One region of the Diaphorobacter sp. JS3051 genome, then DNA from elsewhere that is predicted to be linked to it. Evidence: riboswitches for the same ligand, from Rfam matches in the RefSeq annotation. Region 1 holds a riboswitch; the other holds the start of a gene.
The links. Region 1 has a riboswitch for glycine ahead of gcvT (glycine cleavage system aminomethyltransferase GcvT). Riboswitches for the same ligand answer to the same signal wherever they lie in the genome.
Positions count from the first base shown of each region.

Region 1 (4,279 bases):
GTCCTTGGGCGTCTCCCGATTGATTTGACGCAGGAACTTCAGCCACTCGATGTGGGTGTGGCGCTGCTGGCACTGGCCGATGACCTGACCGTTGAGCACGTTGAGCGCAGCGAACAAGGTGGTTGTGCCGTTGCGCTTGTAGTCGTGCGTCATGGTGGCCGCGCGCCCCTTCTTGAGCGGCAGCCCGGGCTGCGTTCGGTCCAGCGCCTGCACCTGGCTCTTTTCGTCGCAGCACAGCACCAGCGCATGCTCGGGCGGCGACATGTAAAGCCCCACGATGTCTTCGAGCTTTTGCACGAACTGCGGATCGCGCGAGACCTTGAAGCCGCGCACGATGTGAGGCTTGAGACCGTGGGCCTGCCAATGGCGCATCACGGTGCTGGCGCTGACGCCCAACTCAGCGGCCATCGTGCGCGTGCTCCAGTGCGTGGCCGCCTCGGGCTTGGTCTGTGTGGTTAGCTTCACAAGCTTGGCCACATCCACCTTCACCGGCGGTGCGCCGCGCGGCAAGTCGCGCTCGATACCTTGCAGCCCCAATTGCAGGTAGCGTTCACGCCAGCGCGCCACCTGCACGCGCCCAATGCCAAGCTGCTCGGCAATATCCTTGTTTTGCAGCCCCTGCGCGGCCAGCAGCACGATCTGGGCGCGCTGGGCCAATCTGACGCTGGTGCGCTTGGAGCGCGCCAGCCGGCTCAGCTCGCTTTCCTCTTCATCCGTCAACACAATCGTCGGGGCAACTCGCAATTTTTCACTCCAATGCAAACCGTAGTAGAGCATTGGAGCGTGGTTGCTCAATTAAGTTTCATTAAGAATCAAACACTACACTAGCTACGCGGCCGCGCTGCAAGCCACCAGTGCCGAGCTGGGTGTGATCATCCCGCCGTCCATCCCCATGATCCTGTACGGTGTGGCGGCCGAGGTGTCGATTGGCGAGCTGTTCATTGCCGGCTTCGGCCCCGGCATCCTGATCAGCGGTGCGCTGATGCTGTTCGTCTGGGTGTATTGCAAGTACAAGGGCTGGGGCAAGCATGACGGCGACGGGCGCATGCCCTTCGGCCGCGCGCTGATGCAGGCGGGCTGGGCACTGCTGATGCCAGTCATCATCCTGGGCGGCATCTACGGCGGCGTGTTCACGCCCACCGAGGCCTCTGCCGTGGCCGTGTTCTACGCGCTGGTGGTGGGCATGCTGATCTACCGCGAGATCCGCGTCGCGGACCTGTTCGCCATCCTGCGCAAGTCGGCCATCTCGTCGGCGGTGATCATGTTCATCATTGCCAATGCGGGCCTGTTTGCCTTCCTCATCACGCGCGCTGGCGTGCCGGACGCCATCGGCCGCTGGCTGCAGGAGGTGCTGCAGTCGCCCGCGCTGTTCCTGCTGGGCGTGAATGCCGCGCTGTTCGTGATCGGCATGTTCATCGAGACCAGCGCCGCCATCATCGTGCTGGCGCCGATCCTGGCGCCGGTGGCCCAGCACTTCGGCGTGGACCCGGTGCACTTCGGGCTGATCATGGTGGTGAACCTGGCGCTCGGCATGATCACGCCACCCTTCGGCGTGAACCTGTTCGCGGCGTGCACGGTGGCGCGCATCTCTCTGGATCGCATCGTCGCCCACCTGCTGCCGTTCGTGGGCGTGGTCCTGCTGTGCCTCCTGGTCATCACCTACGTGCCATCGCTTTCATTGGCCCTGCGTGATCTCGTGTACGCAAAATAGATAGAATCCGTCCCGTCAGGAGAGAGTCCGCGCCCCTCAGGGCCGGGCCGCCGAAGGCGCAGGCAGCAGCCGAACGCTCAGGCAAAAGGACTGGCGACACGCCCGCAGGGATGCGGGTGTTTCCCTTGCTGGAGAGAGGCCGCAGCAGCATGCGGCCCACCGAAGGAGCAAGCCCCGTGACATGCCATGCAGGCGGGGTGAATCTCTCAGGTAAAGCGGACAGCGGGGCAAATCGGCGATCGAGAGATCGCTCCACCATTTGCCTTCGCCCATTGCCATGTCCGCCATGTCCGACCTGCTCACCACTCCCCTCAACGCCCTGCACATCGAACTGGGCGCCCGCATGGTGCCCTTCGCCGGCTACTCCATGCCCGTGCAATACCCCATGGGCCTGATGGCCGAGCACCACCACACGCGCACGGCGGCCGGCCTGTTTGACGTGTCGCACATGGGGCAGCTCAAGCTGGTCGGCCCTGACGCCGCTGCCGCGTTCGAGACGCTGATGCCCGTGGACGTGGTCGACCTGCCCGTGGGCAAGCAGCGCTACGGCCTGCTCCTCAATGACGAGGGCGGCATCATCGACGACCTCATGTTCTTCCGCATGGCGCAGGACGAGCTCTTCGTGATCGTCAACGGCGCCTGCAAGGTGGGCGACATTGCCCACATCCAGGCGCGCATCGGCCAACGCTGCCAGGTGATTCCCATGCCCGACCAGGCCCTGCTCGCGCTGCAGGGCCCACAGGCGGCTGCGGTGCTCGCGCGTCTGGCACCAGGCGTGGACAAACTGGTGTTCATGACCGGCGGGCATTTCGACATCGCCGGGGCGCAGTGCTTCGTGACGCGCAGCGGCTACACCGGCGAGGACGGCTTCGAGATCTCGGTGCCCGCCACGCAGGCCGAGGCCCTGGCGCGCACGCTGCTGGCCCAGCCCGAGGTCAAGCCCATCGGCCTGGGCGCACGCAACTCGCTGCGTTTGGAAGCCGGCTTGTGCCTGTATGGCAACGACATCGACACCACCACCACCCCGCCCGAAGCCGGCCTGAACTGGGCCATCCAGAAGGTGCGCCGTACAGGCGGCGCGCGCGCTGGCGGTTTTCCCGGTGCCGACAAGGTGCTGGCCCAGATCGACAGCCCGGCCACCCTCACGCGCAAGCGCGTGGCCCTGGTGGCGCTGGAGCGCGTGCCCGTGCGTGAGCACACCGAGTTGCAAAACGAGTCGGGCGAGCGCATCGGCGAAGTCACCAGCGGCCTGCTGGCCCCCACTGCCGACAAGCCCATCGCCCTGGCCTACGTAATGCCCGCCCATGCCGCCCCCGGCACCCGTGTGAACGCCATGGTGCGCGGCAAGGCCGTGCCCATGGAAGTGGCTGCCACGCCCTTTGTTCCCACACGCTACTACCGCGGCTGAATTCACCACGGCGAACTGCCACCGCGCCCAGGTCAGCCCGGCTACAGTGCGGGCTGACCACTCTCAAACCTTTTCCTTCCACTTCTTCTTCCCGGAGCCCCCCATGAGCATTCAGTTTTCCAAAGACCATGAATGGATCAACGCAGCCGACCCGGCCGCGGCCGTCGTCGGCATCACCGTCCACGCGCAGGATGCGTTGGGCGATGTGGTGTTCGTGGACCTGCCCGCGGTGGGCACCACCTTTGCCCAGGGCGACGTGGCCGGTGTGGTCGAGTCCGTCAAGGCCGCTGCCGATGTCTACATGCCCGTGTCCGGCGAAATCGTCGAGGTCAACGAGGCCTTGCGCGCCGACCCGTCCCTGGCCAACTCCGACCCGCTGGGCGCCGGCTGGTTCTTCAAGGTCAAGCTCAGCGACGCCGGCCAGCTCGCCGGCCTGATGGACGAAACGGCCTATACCGCCTTCGCCCAGAACGCCTGATGCACCCGCGGCGCCGTGCACACGGCGCCGCCGCACCGCCCCATCGCTCTTGAGACTGGTCCCTCGCCATGCAGATGCCCTCCCCCCTGCCCCTGGCGGCGCTTGAAAACGCCGCTGAATTCCTGCCCCGCCACATTGGCATCGACGCCGCCGACGAAGCACACATGCTGTCGGTGATCGGCGAGGCTTCGCGCCGCGCGCTCATTGATTCCATCGTGCCGCGCTCCATCGCGCGCCAGCGCCCCATGGACCTGCCCGCGCCGGCCACCGAGGCCGCAGCGCTGGCTGAACTCCAGGCCATTGCGTCGAAGAACCGCATTCTCAAGAGCTTCATCGGCCAGGGCTACTACGGCACGCACACGCCGGGCGTCATCCTGCGCAACGTGCTGGAAAACCCTGCCTGGTACACGGCCTACACGCCCTACCAGGCCGAGATCTCCCAGGGCCGCATGGAGGCGCTGCTCAACTTCCAGACCATGGTGTGCGACCTCACGGCCATGCCCATCGCCAACGCCTCCATGCTAGACGAGGCCACCGCTGCCGCCGAGGCCATGACGCTGGCCAAGCGCTCGGTCAAGTCCAAGAGCGACGTCTTCATCGTGGCAGGCGATGCGCACCCGCAGACCATCGAAGTCATCCAGACCCGCGCCGCCCCCATCGGCATCACCGTGGTGGTGGCCAA
Region 1 covers NZ_CP065406.1:169,766-174,044, reverse strand. Annotated here, with positions in the region: gene I3K84_RS00895 (IS630 family transposase) at 1-777, opposite strand, end outside; partial or broken gene I3K84_RS00890 (TRAP transporter large permease) at 812-1,711, shown strand; glycine riboswitch at 1,718-1,810, shown strand; glycine riboswitch at 1,830-1,944, shown strand; gene gcvT (glycine cleavage system aminomethyltransferase GcvT) at 1,989-3,119, shown strand; gene gcvH (glycine cleavage system protein GcvH) at 3,223-3,597, shown strand; gene gcvP (aminomethyl-transferring glycine dehydrogenase) at 3,666-4,279, shown strand, end outside.

Region 2 (4,279 bases), 1.4 Mb from region 1:
CGACGGCCAAGGGCACGTTTGCGTTCGACTTCCTGGTCCTCGCCACGGGCTTCGTGATCGACTGGGCACAAAAGCCCGAGTTCGCGCCGTTTGCGCGCCATGTGCGCACCTGGGGCGAGCGCTACCAGCCGCCCGCCGGCGATGAAGACCGCGAACTGTCCGACTCGCCCGACCTCGGCCCGGTGTTCGAATTCCGCGAGAAAGCCGCCGGCGCCTGCCCTGGCCTGGACCGCATCCACTGCTTCTGCTACCCCGCGGCGCTGTCACACGGCACGGTGTCGGGCGACATTCCCGCCATCAGCGACGGCGCACGGCGCCTGGCCAGCGGCATCGCCGGCCTGCTGTACCGCGAGGACGTGGAGCACCACTTCGCCGCGCTGCAGGCCTATGCCGAGCCGGAACTGCTGGGCGACGAATGGACGCCCGCCGACACCTCCCAACGCATCCTGCCTTCGCCATGACCGACACCATCGACCAACTCGCCCGCCTGGGCCATGCCCCCCATGCCCAGGCCGCGCGCCAACAGCGCGCCAAGGCCATCACCGCCACCCAGGCCTGCGAAGACCTGCTGCTCGCGCCCGCACTGCCCGGGGGCCTGGCGCTGGCCGAGCGCCTGTCCGTGGCCCAGGCCGTGGCGGCCGCCAGCGGCGTGGCAACGCTGGCCGACCATTACGGCGCGCGCCTGGCCGGCCTGCCCGCCCCCGCGGCGGATGCCCGCTGGCAAGCCATCACGCATTTCACGCAGCTGCTGGCCACGCAGCCCGCCGCGGCCGACCGCGCGGTCCTGCTCGCCCTGCCCCAGGCGGGCCTCGCCACGCCGGACGTGGTGCTGCTCGCGCAGCTCATCGGCTTCGTGGCCTACCAGGCGCGGTTGGTGGCAGGCGTGGCGGCGCTGGCCGCCCTCGGCCCCGCGGGCGCTGCGGCCGCGCCGGTCGCACCCGCCACGCCAGAAGCGCCCTTCGTGCACCCTGCCAACCTGCCCCCGCCCGGCGAGCCGCTGCGCCTGGCCGGCTACACCAGCGAGACGCTGGACTGGAAGGCCTGGCTGCCCGTGGTGGACCCCGCCACCGCCAGCGCCGAGCAGAACGCCGTGCTGGACGCAAGCCACCCCAAGGCACGCACGTCGGACTTTTACCTCGTGCTGGCGCACCAGCCCCGCGTGCTGGCCGAGCGCTCGGAGGCGTTCAACGCCATCATGTACGCGCCTGGCGGCCTGCCGCGCGCCGAGCGCGAGGTGGCCACCACCGTGGTCTCGCGCATCAACGGCTGCGTGTACTGCGCGTCGGTGCATGCGCAGCGCTTCGAGCAGCTGGCCAAGCGCAACGACGTGATCGCGCAGATCTTCACCGACCCCGACAGCGCCGGCACCAACGCCCGCGAGCGCGCCCTGGCGCAGGCCAGCGCCGCGCTCACGCGCGCGCCCGGTGCGTTCAGGCCGCAGCACATCGCGCCGCTGCGCGCCGCGGGCCTGAGCAACCTGGAAATCCTGGACACGGTGCACGCCGCCGCGCTGTTCGCCTGGGCCAACCGCCTCATGCTCAACCTGGGCGAAGCGGTCTACCCCTGAGCATGCACGCAGCGCCCCGCCCTGAGAGCGTGTTCATGGTCTGAGGGTTAGCCCGCTGGGGACGCCGCGCCCGCGCCGCTACGATGGCCGGCGCAGGAGAGCAAACGGCCATGTGCCGTTTCACCGAAGGCGCAAACTCCCATACACGCTCAGGTTCCGTACTGCACACCCACACAGCCGTCTGGAGAGCCGCCACGCCCGCCGTGGCGCACCGAAGGAGCAAGTGCCGCGCACGGTCCCGCGCGGCATGAATCTCTCAGGTACCAAGGACAGGGGGAGCGGCAGCCAGGCCATGTCGCGCCCGCTGTTCGCTATTCATTCAATAGCTGCTCGCGCGCGCCCTGCCTGCGCAAACCTTGAAAAAGGCTTGTAAACCATGCGCGTGATCGTTCTGGGCGCCGGCGTCGTCGGCACCACCTCTGCGTACTTCCTCCAGCAACTCGGCCACGAGGTCACCGTCATCGACCGGCAGGCTGTGCCCGGTGCGGAAACCAGCTTCGCCAACGGCGGCCAGATCTCGGTCAGCCACGCCGAGCCCTGGGCCAACCCCGGCGCGCCGCTCAAGGTGCTGCAGTGGCTGGGCAAAGAGGATGCGCCGCTCTTGTTTCGTCTGCGCGCGGACATGCGCCAGTGGCTTTGGGGCCTGCAATTCCTGCGCGAATGCACGCCCGTGCGCACGCGCCACAACATCGAGCAGATCGTGAGCCTGGGCAGCTACAGCCGCAGCACGCTGCAGCAACTGCGCACCGACACGGGCCTGCAGTACGACCAGCGCACGCAGGGCATCCTGCACTTCTACACCAGCGCCCAGGAGTTCGACGCCGCGCTGGCGCCCGCCGAGCAGATGCGTGCGCTGGGCTGCCACCGCCGCGTGGTGGATGCCGACGAGGCCGTGCGCATCGAGCCGGCCCTGGCCCACGTCCGGCCGCAGCTGGCGGGCGCCACCTACACGGCGGAGGACGAGTCCGGCGACGCCCACCTGTTCACGCGCGCGCTGGCCGGCGTGGCCCAGGCCGCGGGCGTGCAGTTCCGCCTGGGGTGCCACATCACCGCGCTGCACCCGGCGGGCGGCGCCATCGACCATGTGGAGGTCACCAACGAGGCCGGCGGCTACGAGCGCGTGCGCGGCGACGCCTACGTGCTGGCGTTGGGCGCATTCAGCCCGCTGCTGGCCCAGCCCCTGGGCCTGCGCCTGCCGATCTACCCGGCCAAGGGCTATTCGGTGACGCTGCCGGTGCGCGACACGGCCGCCGCCTACCAGGTGAGCCTGACGGACGACGAGTACAAGCTGGTCTTCTCGCGCTACACCAGCGCGCAGGGCGACCGGCTGCGCATCGCGGGGACGGCCGAGCTCAACGGCTACGAGCGCGCACTGAACGCCGTGCGCTGCGAAGCCATCGTGCGGCGCGTGGAGCAGCTCTTTCCCGGCGCGGGCGATGCGAGCCAGGCGCAGTTCTGGAGCGGCCTGCGCCCCGCCACGCCGAGCAACGTGCCGCTGATCGGCAAGACGCGCTACGGCAACCTGTTCCTGAACACCGGCCACGGCACGCTGGGCTGGACCCACGCCTGCGGCTCGGGCAAGTCCATCGCGCGCATCGTGAGCGGGCTGGAGCCGGAGCTGGACTTCGCGTTCTGCGGCCTGCCGCGCCCTGCTGCGGCGCCCCGCCCCGCCGTCATCGGCGTTTGAGCAAGCGCCACGGCGCTATGCATTGCATAGCTGCTTGCGCTTGATGGACGGGCGCTAGAGGCCAAAAAGGCTTATAAAGCCCCGTCCGGCGCGACGAACACCGTCAGCACGCCCGTGTAGCCATAGAGCCGGTGCGCGGCGATTTCGCCGCCGGCGAAGAAGCCCGCCAGGGGCACGTCGCCCAGCGCATGGCGCACGATCTGCAGCTCGGCGCTGGGCCCACCGAAGTGCGGCCCGCCGCGGCCCGAGCAACTCACATACAGCGCACCGCAAATGCGCCGGCCGCCCGTCGGCTCGGCATGCGGCGCGCTGCCTGCGGCGGGCAGCGCCTGCGCCTCTTCGAGTTGGGGCGATAGCTCCTCACGGATCTCGGCGCAGATGCGCATCAGGTCGGCACGGGCCGCGCCGACGTTGCGCTGGCAGAAGGCCAGGCGCATGCCCACCTCGACATGGTCACCCAGCGCCACGCCGCTGCGCGTCGCGTCCAGCCCGACGATGTGGCGCACGCGCGTGTCGGCGCCAAAGTGGCCCGTGCGCTGGCGCTGCGGTGCGTCTGCGTCCTCCAGCCCTGCCAGCGTGGCGCGCACGGCGCGCAGGGCGGCCTGGGCGTCGCCCTGCAGCGTCACGCCCAGCGTGTCCAGCAGCACGTCCAGCGCGGGCTCGCCGTCCAGCTCCAGCACCACGTTGTCCTGCGCGGCGGTGATGACCGCCTGCGCGCCGATGGGCTGGCAGCCCTGCGTGACGCGCGAGACCAGTTCCACCTGCGCATCAAAGGCCACGCCCGACAGGCCGCCGTGCAGCACGCCGTCGCCCTCGCCGCCGGCGGGCAGCGCCAGTTGCACCTGCGCCCCGCGGCTGGCCACCACGCCGCCAAACAGGTAGCCGCTGCTGGTGCGGCCCGCCATCTCGGCCACCAGGTCCGCCAGTTCGGGTGTCTGGCCGTCCGCATGCACCAGCGCCGTGTGGGCCGCAAAGCCCGCCCCGGCCGCATCGCCGTGCGCCAGCGGCGCCACGCCCGAGAACAC
Region 2 covers NZ_CP065406.1:3,093,884-3,098,162, reverse strand. Annotated here, with positions in the region: gene I3K84_RS14775 (NAD(P)-binding domain-containing protein) at 1-461, shown strand, start outside; gene I3K84_RS14770 (peroxidase-related enzyme) at 458-1,567, shown strand; glycine riboswitch at 1,739-1,850, shown strand; gene I3K84_RS14765 (D-amino acid dehydrogenase) at 1,944-3,254, shown strand; gene I3K84_RS14760 (FIST N-terminal domain-containing protein) at 3,326-4,279, opposite strand, start outside.
Region 2: another riboswitch for glycine. It lies ahead of I3K84_RS14765 (D-amino acid dehydrogenase); the one in region 1 lies ahead of gcvT (glycine cleavage system aminomethyltransferase GcvT).